Regions from separate parts of the Nocardia sp. NPDC004278 genome, predicted to be linked through region 1. Evidence: riboswitches for the same ligand, from Rfam matches in the RefSeq annotation. Region 1 holds a riboswitch; each other region holds the start of a gene.
The links. Region 1 has a riboswitch for glycine ahead of gcvP (aminomethyl-transferring glycine dehydrogenase). Riboswitches for the same ligand answer to the same signal wherever they lie in the genome.
Positions count from the first base shown of each region.

Region 2: linked by a shared signal. The riboswitch ahead of gcvP (aminomethyl-transferring glycine dehydrogenase) and the one ahead of gcvP (aminomethyl-transferring glycine dehydrogenase) in region 1 are both predicted to bind glycine.
Region 3: linked by a shared signal. The riboswitch ahead of ACWEO2_RS16320 (serine hydroxymethyltransferase) and the one ahead of gcvP (aminomethyl-transferring glycine dehydrogenase) in region 1 are both predicted to bind glycine.

Region 1 covers NZ_JBSGEQ010000025.1:31,295-35,632, reverse strand. Annotated here, with positions in the region: gene lpdA (dihydrolipoyl dehydrogenase) at 1-377, opposite strand, end outside; partial or broken gene ACWEO2_RS30980 (radical SAM protein) at 467-946, opposite strand; glycine riboswitch at 1,306-1,413, shown strand; gene gcvP (aminomethyl-transferring glycine dehydrogenase) at 1,537-4,338, shown strand, end outside.
Region 2 covers NZ_JBSGEQ010000001.1:64,438-68,775, reverse strand. Annotated here, with positions in the region: gene gcvP (aminomethyl-transferring glycine dehydrogenase) at 1-1,900, opposite strand, end outside; glycine riboswitch at 2,073-2,173, opposite strand; gene ACWEO2_RS00300 (MerR family transcriptional regulator) at 2,307-2,906, opposite strand; gene ACWEO2_RS00295 (bifunctional nuclease family protein) at 3,094-3,567, opposite strand; gene ftsR (transcriptional regulator FtsR) at 3,729-4,338, opposite strand, start outside.
Region 3 covers NZ_JBSGEQ010000009.1:101,156-105,493, reverse strand. Annotated here, with positions in the region: gene ACWEO2_RS16330 (putative nucleotidyltransferase substrate binding domain-containing protein) at 1-112, shown strand, start outside; gene ACWEO2_RS16325 (IclR family transcriptional regulator) at 126-911, shown strand; glycine riboswitch at 1,063-1,155, shown strand; glycine riboswitch at 1,156-1,250, shown strand; gene ACWEO2_RS16320 (serine hydroxymethyltransferase) at 1,286-2,575, shown strand; gene ACWEO2_RS16315 (L-serine ammonia-lyase) at 2,572-3,927, shown strand; gene ACWEO2_RS16310 (tetratricopeptide repeat protein) at 4,033-4,338, shown strand, end outside.

The sequences.
Region 1 (4,338 bases):
TCGACCTCGACGCCGTTCGGTGCAACGAACCGGCCGCGGCCGTTGACCACGCGGATGCCGTACGAATCGATCAGGCCCTGCAGGCCCTTGTGTAACCGGGTGACGATGGTGTCCTTGTAGCTGAGCACCTTCTCGGCGTCGATGCCGCCGAACGACACATCGACGCCGAATTGCGAAGCGGTGCGGGCGTTGTCGGCCACCTCGGCGGCATGCAGTAACGCCTTGGTGGGAATGCACCCGCGGTGCAGGCAGGTGCCACCGAGCTCGTTCTCCTCGACGAGGATGACCGAGCGGCCGAGTTCGGCCGAGCGGATGGCGGCGGCGTACCCGCCGGAACCGCCGCCGAGAACGACCACGTCTGCGGATCGTGAGGTCATGTGAATACTCCTGGTGTGGAATGTGAAAGCTGTGTGGCTGAAGGCATTTCGTGGATCTACCGGGAATCGGCGGCGGCCATCACCTCGGGTTCTACGCCGGTGCCCGGGCTCTGCCGGCGAATCTGGCGCACCGTTTCGGCATACAGCCAGGAGCCGCCGTCCGGTAGATCGTCGCGAGCGACGCCGGTCACCGTTGCGTACCGGAGGCCCATCGCGCTGACCGACTCGGCGACCCGTCGCGGCTCGTCGAGGTCGAGGTCGGCGGGTTTGCCCGTGTCGATCTGGCAGAAGTCGCAACGCCGCGTGCACTGGTCGCCGCCGATGAGGAAGGTCGCCTCGCGGTCCTCCCAGCACTCGAAGATGTTGGGGCACCCCGCCTCCTGGCAGACGGTGTGCAGGTGCTCGCGTTCGACGAGGGCGGCGAGCGCTCGGTATTCGGGTCCGGTGTGCATCCGCACCTTCATCCACGGCGGCTTGCGTTCGACCGGAGTCCGGTCGGTGCGAACCTCGAGCCGAAGCAGTCGACGCCCGTCCGGGGCGAGGGGGGAGGGGTGGGGTGAGGCGCTGATGGGAACTCCTTCGATAGCCGGAGCCGGCGAGAGCTCGCTGGAAGGATCCGGCTGCTGTGCGGCGACGCGAAGTCGCCGGTGATGTCAGACCCGCACATTCATGGCCGAGCAGCGCTCGCAGGAAGCGGTGTCAGCAGGGGGAAGAGGAGGCAGGCCCTCGATACCTTTGCGGGACTTGGTATCTGGACGCCGAATGCTCGGTGTGTGCGGTCACAGCTGAGCGAGTTCCCGACCGAGGATGCCAAACGCTGATGCGTTTTGGCAAGGGGGATCGGCGGTCGAGTGGTCCCGAGAGGTCGGTGGCAGACAAACCTCGGGGGAGTGTGTACTGTTCTGCAAGTCACAACTGAAGACGCCGATGACGCGCAGCGGGAGAACCTCCGAGTTTCAGACTTCTGAACTCCGAGGCGCCGTAGGAGCAACTTCCTCCCCGGGAATCTCTCAGGCCCAAGTACCGCAGCGCCGAGGCAACTCTGGAGAACAGGAACGGCCGCAGGCCGGTACTTACCGAAGGTGAAGAGCAACGCCCTAGCGCGGCAATGCCCAAACTCTCAGGTTTCAGGACAGAGCGGGGAGGTGCCCCCTAGTCGATGTCCGGTGCGGTCCGGACAGAGCGAAACCGGAGTCACCTCGTGTCAGCTGAAACCCGCATTGCCCCCAATGGTGGGCCCTCTACCAGCGACTTTCCCTCGCGTCATATCGGTCCCGACGCCTCGGCAGCACAGCACATGCTCGCAGCACTCGGCTACCAGACGCTCGATGAGCTCATCGACGCCGTGGTGCCGGACCAGATCCGCAGCGAGCAGGCCATGGACCTGCCGGCGGCCCGGAGCGAGCCGCAGGTCCTGGCCGACCTGCGTGCCCTCGCCGACCGCAATCAGACCCGTATCCAGATGATCGGTCTCGGCTACCACGACACCGTCACACCTGCGGTTTTGCGGCGAAACCTGCTCGAATCGCCGGCCTGGTACACCGCCTACACGCCCTATCAGCCGGAGATCTCCCAGGGTCGGCTCGAGGCGTTGCTGACCTTCCAGACGTTGATCGAGGATCTCACCGCGCTCCCCGTGGCTGGGGCCTCCCTGCTGGACGAGGCCACCGCCGTGATGGAGGCCGTGCTGCTCATGCGGCGGGCGAACAAGTCCAAGTCCGCCGCGAACCGGGTGATCGTCGACGCGGACTGCCTGCCGCAGACCCTCGCGGTCGTCCAGGGGCGTGCCAAGTCGGTCGGCATCGAGGTGCTGATCGCGGATCTCTCCAGTGAATTGCCGGACGACGACGCATTCGGTGTGGTGTTCCAGGCGCCGGGCGCGAGCGGCGCCGTGCGCGACCTGTCACCGCTGATCGCGGCCGCGGGCGAGCGCGGGGCACTGACCACGGTGGCCGCTGACCTGCTCTCGTTGACGATCTTGACGCCGCCCGGAGAACAGGGCGCCGACATCGCGGTCGGATCCGCGCAGCGCTTCGGCGTGCCACTGTTCTTCGGCGGCCCGCACGCCGGCTACATGGCCGTGCGCACCGGGCTCGAGCGCATGCTCCCGGGCCGCCTGGTCGGGGTCTCCGTCGACGTCGACGGACAGCCCGCCTACCGGCTCGCGCTGCAGACCCGCGAACAGCACATCCGCCGCGACAAGGCGACCAGCAACATCTGCACCGCGCAGGCACTGCTCGCCAACGTGGCCGCCATGTACGCGGCCTACCACGGTCCGGAGGGTCTGCGCGTCATCGCAACCCGCGTCCACCGCCAGGCCGTGACGATTGCCGAGAGCCTGCGGGCGGCCGGCCACCAGATCGTGCACGACCGCTTCTTCGACACCGTGCAGGTCCGGGTGCCGGGTCAGGCAAGGGAGTTCGTCGCCACCGCCGATCGCTACGGCATCAACTTGCGCCTGGTGGACGACGACCACGTCGGCATCTCCTGCAACGAGTGCACCACCGACGACGTGGTGCGTCGCGTCGTGGCCGCCTTCGGCGCGATGGTGACGGCAACGCCGACCGCGGTCGCCGGGCTGCCGACCCAGCTCGAACGCACCTCGAAGTTCTTGCAGCACCCCGTGTTCCACGAGCACCGTTCGGAAACCGCGATGCTGCGGTTCCTTCGGAAGCTCTCGGACAAGGACCTCGCCCTGGACCGCACCATGATCCCGCTGGGGTCGTGCACGATGAAGCTGAACTCCGCGGTGGAGATGGAGCCCATCAGCTGGCCCGGATTCGCCGGCATCCACCCCTACGCGCCCTCCGAGCAGACCGGCGGGTACCTGGAGCTGATCGGCGACCTCGAGCGGTGGCTCGGGGAGATCACCGGATACGATCGAGTCTCGTTGCAGCCCAACGCCGGATCTCAGGGCGAGCTGGCCGGACTATTGGCGATCCACAGATACCACGAGTCCCGCGGCGAGAGCGGCCGCAACATCTGTCTCATCCCGCAATCCGCACATGGAACGAACGCTGCCTCGGCGGTCCTGGCCGGGATGCAGGTGGTCGTGGTGGCCACCGCGGCCAACGGCAACATCGACATCGACGATCTGCGCACCAAGATTGCGGTCCACGAGGGCAAGGTCGCCGCGATCATGCTCACCTACCCGTCCACTCACGGCGTATACGAGAACGACGTGCGCACGGTCTGCGACCTGGTGCACCAGGCCGGCGGTCAGGTGTACATCGACGGCGCGAACCTCAACGCGCTGGTCGGCCTGGCCCAGCCGGGCAAATTCGGTGGCGACGTCTCACATCTGAACCTGCACAAGACCTTCTGCATCCCGCACGGCGGCGGCGGACCCGGCGTCGGACCGGTCGCGGTGCGCGCGCATCTCGCCCCGTTCCTGCCCGGGGACCCACTCGGCGGCGGCGACGGAGGAGCGCCGGTCTCGGCCGCGAACTACGGCTCGGCCGGTATCTTGCCGATCACCTGGGCATACCTCGCGCTGATGGGCCCGGACGGCCTGACCGGCGCCACCAAGACCGCGGTGCTGGCGGCCAACTACGTCGCGAAGTCGCTCGACGCGCATTTCCCGGTGCTCTACACCGGACCGTCGGGTCTGGTGGCGCACGAGTGCATCCTCGACCTGCGCGCCATCACCAAGGAGACGGGTGTCACCGCCGAGGACGTGGCAAAGCGACTGATCGACTACGGATTCCACGCGCCGACCCTGTCCTTCCCGGTGACCGGCACCCTGATGGTCGAACCGACGGAGTCGGAGGATCTGGCCGAGCTGGACCGGTTCATCGAGGCGATGGTCGCGATCCGGCAGGAGATCGACCTGGTCAGCGACGGGGTGTGGCCGCTGGAGCGCAGCCCGCTGCGCCAGGCGCCGCACACTGCGGAGCAGGTCACTGCCGATGAGTGGACCCTGCCCTACCCCCGCCACATGGCCGCCTTCCCCGTCGCCTCC
Region 2 (4,338 bases), on a different contig from region 1:
AGGTGATCATGATGCAGGCCAGCCGCTCCGCGTGATCGGCGATCTTGGCGCGCAGATCATCCAGATCGACGTCGCCGTTCGCACGGCACTTCACGACCTCCACCCGCATGCCGACCATGGTCGCCGAGGCCGCGTTGGTGCCGTGCGCGCTGGAGGGAATCAGGCAGGTATCGCGGTGCGCGTCACCACGATCGAGGTGGTAGCGCCGAATCGCCAGCAGTCCGGCGTATTCACCCTGGCTGCCCGCATTCGGCTGCAGGCTCACCGAGTCGTAGCCGGTGATCGCGGACAGCCAGTTCTCCAGATCGGTGATCACCTTCAGCAGGCCGGGCGCATCCTCGACCGGCGCGTACGGATGCACGCGGGCGAAGCCGGGCCAGGTGATGGCCTCCATTTCCGCGGTCGCATTGAGCTTCATGGTGCAGGAACCGAGCGGAATCATGCTGCGGTCCAGCGCGATATCCTTATCGGAAAGCCGCCGCAGGTAGCGCAGCATCGCGGTTTCGGTGTGGTAGCTGGTGAATGCCGGGTGGGTGAGGAAGTCCGAGGTACGGGTCTCGACGGAGACCGCCGCCGCGGGCCCGTTCGCCTCGGAAGTCAGTGCGGTGCCGAAGGATTCGAGTACGGCGGCGACATGAGTCTCGGTGGTCGCCTCATCACAGGCGACACCGACGTGGTCCGCGTCGACCAGTCGCAGGTTGATACCGCTCGACTTCGCCTTCGCCACTACGGCTTCCGCGCCACTGGGCACCCGCACCAGCAGCGTATCGAAGTAATTGTCGTGCACCACGGCACCATCGAGTCCGGCCGCAATGGCCGCCGCCCGCCGATGCACGCGCCGGGCGATCTCGCGCAGTCCATCGGGTCCGTGATAGCTCGCGTACATCGCGGCCACAATCGCCAGCAGCACCTGCGCGGTACAAATATTTGAGGTCGCCTTCTCCCGGCGAATATGCTGCTCGCGGGTCTGCAGTGCGAGTCGATACGCCTGATGGCCATCGGCATCCACCGACACCCCGACGAGTCGACCCGGCAGCTGACGCGCATGCGCGGCGTGCACCGACAGATATCCGGCGTGCGGACCGCCGAACCCCATCGGCACACCGAAACGCTGTGTGGTGCCGAAACATACGTCCACACCCTGCTCCCCCGGCGGCGTGATCAGCGTCAACGCGAGCAGATCCGCGCCGACCGCGACCAACGCGCCCCGCTCGTGCGCCGCCTCGATCACCGGCCGCCAGTCCACGATCCGACCCGAAGCGCCCGGAACCTGAACCAGCACACCGAAGTACTCGCCATCGGGCAGTTCACCGCCGGACAGATCCGCCTCGACGATCTCGATTCCCAGCGGTTCGGCGCGGGTGTGCAGCACGGTCTTGGTCTGTGGGAACAGATCATCGGAGATCAGCAGGCGCGCGGAGGTGGACTTGCCAGCCCGGCGCAGCAGCGTCATCGCCTCGGCGGCGGCGGTGGCCTCGTCCAGCATGGACGCATTGGCCACCTCCATCCCGGTCAGATCCGAGACCATGGTCTGGAAGTTGAGCAGTGCCTCGAGCCGCCCCTGGCTGATCTCGGGCTGATACGGGGTATAGGCCGTGTACCAGGCGGGATTCTCCAGCAGGCTGCGTACCAGCACCGGCGGGGTCAACGTGTCGTAGTAGCCGAGCCCGATCATCGAGGTGGCGACGGTATTCGAATGCGCGAGCGCGGCCAGTTCGTCGAGCACTTCGTGCTCGGTCGCGGCGGGTGGCAGCACCTCGAGTCCGGAGCCGTCCAGAATGCTCGCGGGTAGTGCCGCGGTGGCGAGCTCGGCCAGCGAGCCGACGCCGACGACGTCCAGGATCCGGGCGAGTTCATCCCGGTCGGGTCCGATATGACGGTCGGCGAATGATCGAGTCACGACAAGCTCCCAAGGTCGGGCGGGTCGACCAACGGCGGTCGACGGATACCGGCCCTCCCCCTCTGTCGTGGAGCCTGAGAGATTCGGATGCCGCGACGCAGGTGCCGAGACCCCTTTCCCCATGGGCGGGCAACCGCCGCGTTGTGCGGAGTTGCCACTTTCCAGAGACGTCGAAGCCCGTACGGTCCCTTTTGCCTGAGAGATTGACGGGGAGGTGCTGCTCCTTCGGCGCCCGAACTCTTGTGAAGTCCGGAACTCTCCCGCACGGCGGCGACGCACCGTCAGTTTATGCCGCGCGCGCAACGAATGACGCCACCAGACCCCGGATGGGCGTGTAGCGCTCATCACTTCGGCCGGACAGACGAGTGCCCGCCGCCACAGCGACGGGCACTCGACAAATCGATCCCTAGCCGGTCTTCCGGTTCATCCGAGCCTTACGGCGGAAGGACAGCTCATCCTCCGGCCGCTCGCTCGCGCTGCCGCTCACGGCCCGCTCGGCCGGGAAGTTGGCGATGGCTCCGGTCAGTTCCCGCATGGCGCCGCTGACCGCGATTCCGAAGACGCCCTGCCCACCCTGCAGTAAATCGACTACCTCCTCGGGCGAGGTGCACTCGTACACCGAGGTCCCATCGGAGAACAACGTAATGCCCGCCAGATCCTGCACGCCGCGACTGCGCAGATGGTCGACGGCGATGCGAATGTTCTGCAACGAGATGCCCGCGTCCAATAGTCGCTTCACGATCTTCAAGACGAGAATGTCCTTGAACGAATACAGGCGCTGGCTGCCCGAACCCGCAGCCCCACGGATGGACGGAACGACCAATCCGGTGCGCGCCCAGTAATCGAGCTGCCGGTAGGTGATCCCGGCCACCTGGCACGCGCTCGGTACGCGGTAGCCCACCAAATCGTCGGGCACCGAATCATCCGGGAACAGGCCTGGCTGTACCACATCCTGCGATTGCTCTGCCACTGACCACTCCCTTGCTTCGCCGACGCCTAGCCTCATCGATGACCCGGCTCCGTCACGACCAACGACCGGCCGTAACGGACGTGGCCCAACTATCGAGATTACTCCCTGTGATTCTCCCGGGAGCGGCATCGTCGGACCAAACGCGACGCGCGGTAGGAGTCTCGACCTCTACTTCACCTCTAGAAGAAAGAGCTCGACCAACCGACCGCCCTGGCGCAGCGGCTCAGCTGTCGGTGGCCTTGAAGTCGTCCGGCGAAACGGATTCGAGGAACTCCTTGAACTTCTCCACCTCGTCCTCGCGCTCGTCCGGCATGACCAGCCCGGCCTCTTCGAGCACCGGCTCCTCGGCATAGATAGGACAACCCACCCGCAAGGCGATCGCTACCGAATCCGACGGCCGGGCCGAGATCCGCAGATCGTTGTCGAAGACCAGATCCGCGTAGAAGGTGCCCTCCTGCAGATCAACGATCCGCACTTCCTTGAGAGTGTGCCCGAGGTCGGCGATCAGGATCTTGATCAGATCGTGGGTCAGTGGACGGATCGGGGTCACCCCCTCTTGTTCGAGCACGATCGCGGTCGCCTCGGCCTGCCCGATCCAGATCGGCAGATACCGGTCTCCGGAAACCTCGCGGAGCAACAGCACGGGCTGGTTCTGTGGCTGCTCGACACGAATGCCGATAACGCGCATCTCACTCATCGCACTGCCTCCCAATGACTCGCCGGCCGCCCGGCATGACCGCTGCAGGGCTCGCCGTACTCACGAGTCTAAGCGAACCGCGAGGCGTCAAGCATTCCGTGTGCACAGCCGAAATCGGCGTGTTGCCCGTCTGGAACGCAAAGTGAAACCCGCCGGAAGCCTCAGCTGCCGAGCGAAGACCGCACCGAAGCCTTCACCAGACAGGTGTGCAGCGTCAGCGACAGCGCCGCGAGTTCGCGTACCGTCTCCTCCGCGCGGGCCCGCGCACCGGCGTCGCGGCTCTTGGCGATCGGGGCCGCAATCTGCGCCACCAGCGCGGCCTCACGATCCGCGGCCAGCTTGAACGCGCGCAAATGCCGTGCCTCCAGCCCGAATTCGGCCATCGCCTTGGCGGTCTTGGCCAGCGTCACCGCGTCCGCATCGAAAAATCCCGCGGCGCCCGGCGTGATCAGATTGGCTCGAACCAGGTCGGTAAGGAATTTCTCGTCGATCTCGGCCTGGGCGAGCAGATCCGCGCGGGTGAGTCGGATTTCGTGATCGAATCGCAGCTCGTCGGGCGAGATCTCACCGGGTACGACACCGAGTTTGCGCGGCGCCGCGGTCCGGGGCGCGGTATGCGCCGAAGGTGTTGCGGTGGGCGCGGAGTCGGGCAATGAATGCCCGGCCTCCGGCGCACCGCTGCGGCCGGAGTGCGCCCGGGCGCGGGCTTCCCGCACACCGAGCGTCGCCGCACCGCTGTCGATCGCTTCGAGCTGTTCCTTGATCACCTTC
Region 3 (4,338 bases), on a different contig from region 1:
TGTCATGATGTCGGAACTCTCGCCGTTGAATCGGAGCCTGCTCAACGACGCCCTGCGCGAAATCGCGGCGGTGCAACGACGGGTCGGCAGCATGGGAGCCACAACCACCTAGAATGGCGATTGTCATGGCGAAACAAGGTGTCGAGGACAACGGGCGGACGGCCGCGGTGCAGTCCGTCGACCGAGCGCTGCTGGTCATGGAGATCATTGCCAAGCTCGGGCAGGCGGGCGTCACGGAGATCGCCGCCGAACTCGGCGTCCACAAATCTACCGTTTCGCGGTTGATCGCCGTGCTGGAATCGCGGGGATACGTCGAGCAACTGTCCGAGCGCGGCAAGTATCGGCTCGGTTTCTCGATCGTTCGGCTCGCCGGATCCACCAGTGCCCAGGTCGATCTCGTCGGACAGAGTCAGAGCGCCTGCAACGCGCTGGCGATCGAGGCCGGTGAGACGACCAATCTCGCTGTGCTGGACGGTAGTCGGATCATCAATATCGCCGAGGCACACGGGCCGGGTTCGATCGCGTTGCGATCCTGGGTCGGTCAGAGTTGTCCGGCGCACGCCACCTCCAGCGGCAAGGTACTGCTCGCGGATCTGGAGCCGGGGGAGATGCGCAAGCGCGTCGGCGCCAAACTCGAGGCATTCACCGCCAATACGCTGACCAGGGTCGCCGACCTCGCCGCACAACTCGTCGCGGTGCGCGAGAACGGCTGGGCCGATGTACGCGAGGAACTGGAGATCGGGTTGAACGCCGTCGCCGCGCCGGTCTACGACAGCACCGGTGCCGTCGTTGCGGCACTGAGCGTTTCCGGTCCGGCCTACCGCCTGAGTCCGGACCGCTTCGCCGACGTCGCCCAACTGACCATCGCCAGCGCCGCCGATATCAGCCGCCGCCTCGGTTACCTGCGCTGACCTCCCCCGCCGGGTGGGATCGAAATCTGTCTGATCTCGGTTGCCTTCCCGTGTTGACATGGGGGTGGGATGGCCCAATACTGAGTTGCGTATAGAGCTTCGTGTTGCGTTCTACGCAACTTGCTTCTTGCGAAACCGAATATCCGCCGTTCGACGTGCAGCGGGAGATCTCCACACCGTATGTGGAAGCCGAAGGAGCAACACCTCCCGGGAATCTCTCAGGCCCCAGTACCGCTGCGCTCAGGCAACTCTGGAAAGCAGTGCACGCGCACTCGCCGACGGGGCAAACGCACCGACCGGGTGCGTGAATCTCTCAGGCCATTGGACAGAGCGGGAGGAGCTACCTACGCGCACGCGTCGACGAAAGGCTCCTCATGGCCGACTCCGCTATCCGAACCGAACTCGATGCCACACTGCGCGAATTCGACCCGCTCGTCGCCGAATTGGTGGACCGGGAGGTCGACCGTCAGCAGCGCGGGCTGGAGATGATCGCATCGGAGAACTACGCGCCGCTCGCGGTGATGCAGGCGCAGGGATCGGTGCTGACCAATAAGTACGCCGAAGGATATCCGGGGCGTCGCTACTACGGCGGGTGCGAGCATATCGACCAGATCGAGTCGCTGGCGATCGAGCGACTGCGCGGGCTCTTCGGCGCCGAATACGTGAACGTGCAACCGCATTCGGGGGCGCAGGCGAATGCGGCGGCAATGCACGCGGTGCTGCGGCCCGGTGACGGCATCCTCGGGCTGGCGCTGGATCACGGCGGTCATCTGACGCACGGGATGAAGATCAACTTCTCCGGGCGGCTCTATGACGTCGCGGCCTATCACGTTCGGGCCGAGGACCATCTCATCGATATGGACGAGGTGCGCAGGCTCGCCCACGAGCACCGGCCGAAGCTGATCGTGGCGGGGTGGTCCGCGTACCCGCGCCATCTCGATTTCGCCGAATTCCGCCGCATCGCAGATGAAGTCGGCGCGTATTTGATGGTGGATATGGCGCACTTCGCCGGTCTGGTCGCGGCCGGGCTGCATCCCTCGCCGGTGCCGCACGCGCATATCGTCACCTCGACAACCCACAAGACGCTCGGCGGACCCCGTGGCGGATTCATTCTCGCGGTCGAGGAATTGGCCAAGAAGCTGGGTTCGGCGGTCTTTCCCGGACAGCAGGGCGGGCCGCTCGAGCATGTGATCGCGGCCAAGGCCGTCGCGTTCAAAATGGCAAGCGAACCGGTGTTTCGGGAACGTCAGGAGCGCACTCTCGCCGGTGCGCGCCTGCTCGCCGAACGGTTGCTCGCCACGGACTGCCGGGCGGCGGGCATCAATGTCGTCAGCGGCGGCACCGATGTGCACCTGGTGCTCGTCGATCTGCGTGATTCCGAACTCGACGGTCAGCAGGGGGAGGATCTGCTGCACGACATCGGCATCACGGTGAACCGCAATGCCGTTCCGTTCGATCCACGCCCGCCGATGGTCAGCTCGGGACTGCGGATCGGTACGCCAGCGCTGGCCACCCGCGGGTTCGATATCGAGGCGTTCACCGAGGTCGCCGATATCATCGCGGTGGCGCTGCTGCGGGGGCAGTCCATCGCCGAATCAACCGAGCGCGTCGATGCGCTGGTACGCCGGTTTCCGCTGTACCCGGGTCTGCGCGGTACGGCATGACGGTCAGCATTTTCGATCTGTTCCGGGTCGGCATCGGGCCGTCGAGTTCGCATACGGTGGGACCGATGCGGGCGGCGGCGCGGTTCATCGATCGGCTGAAATCCGATGGGGTGCTGCACAATACGGCTGCCGTACGGGTGCAGTTGTATGGATCGCTCGGCGCGACCGGGCGCGGGCACGGCAGTATCGAGGCGGTCGTCACCGGATTGTCGGGGGAACGACCCGAGGTGGTCGAGCCGAAGGTGGTGGCGCGCACCACATCCGACGTGCGCGCCACCGGCATGCTGCACCTGGGCGGCGTGCACCCGATCGGCTTCCTCATCGAGGAGGACATCGAACTGCTCGGGCGGACCAAACTCGCCTTCCACAGCAATGGCATGCTGTTCCGCGCTCTCGACGATGTCGGATGCGTGCTCGCTGAACGCCAGTTCTATTCCGTCGGAGGTGGTTTCGTCCTCGACGAGGACGAGATCGCTGGACCGGCCGAGGTCGTGGCCGTGCCGCAGCCATTCTGTTCGGGGCGCGACCTGCTCGCTCTCGCGGCGTGCCAGCCGATCAGCGCCATTGTGCTGGCGAACGAAATGTCTTGGCGCAGTGCGGATCACATCCGTGCCGAGCTGCTCGATATCTGGGCCGTCATGCAGGATTGCGTCCGACGTGGCATGACCACGCGCGGTGTCCTGCCCGGCGCGCTCAGTGTGCGGCGGCGGGCAGCGGCACTGCACGATCGCCTGATGTTCGAAGCCGATGAAACAGATCCGCTGCGTGCGATGGAATGGGTCACCTTGTTCGCGATGGCTGTCAACGAGGAGAACGCGGCGGGCGGACGCGTCGTCACCGCACCGACCAATGGCGCGGCCGGCATCATTCCCGCTGTGCTGCACTATATTCAGCGGTTCGTCACCGACAGCGCGGACGCCGTGATCGAATTCCTGCTGACCGCAGGGGCGATCGGCCAGCTGATCAAGGAGAACGCCTCCATCTCCGGCGCCGAAGTCGGCTGCCAAGGCGAGGTCGGTGCGGCTTGTGCCATGGCCGCCGCCGGACTCGCCGCCGTACTCGGCGGCACCCCGGCCCAGATCGAGAACGCCGCCGAAATCGGCATCGAGCACAACCTCGGCCTTACCTGCGACCCGATCGGCGGCCTCGTCCAGATCCCCTGCATCGAACGCAACGGCGTCGCCGCTGTCAAGGCCATCACCGCCGCCCGAATGGCCGTTCGCGGCGACGGCATCCACCACGTCTCCCTCGACCAGGCCATCCGAACCATGCGCGCAACCGGTGCCGACATGCTCGACAAGTACAAGGAGACCTCCCAGGGCGGCCTCGCGGTCGCCGTCGTCGAATGCTGAGGCCGCAGCGATCGTCGGGCAGAACTGTGGGCGGCGTCGATCAGTGGTCGCGGGGCGCATAATCGTCCAGAAGGCTGAGATCCACTCATATCCGAGCCCGGGAGAATGGCCGTGGACTACTACGATCTCGGAACTTATGCGCGGCCGGTGACGACGGCGTCGGCTGCCGCGCAGCGGTGGTTCGATCGCGGGCTGATCTGGACGTATGCCTTCAACCATGAGGAGGCGGTGCAGTGCTTCGAGCGGGCTGCACAGCTGGATCCGGGGTGCGCTATGGCCGCCTGGGGGGTGGCATATGCGCTGGGGCCGAATTACAACAAGCCGTGGGAGTTCTTCGACGCTACGGAGTTGGCCGATACGGTCGCGCGGACCCATGACGCCGCCCGCAAGGCCGCCGAACTCGGGGGCTCG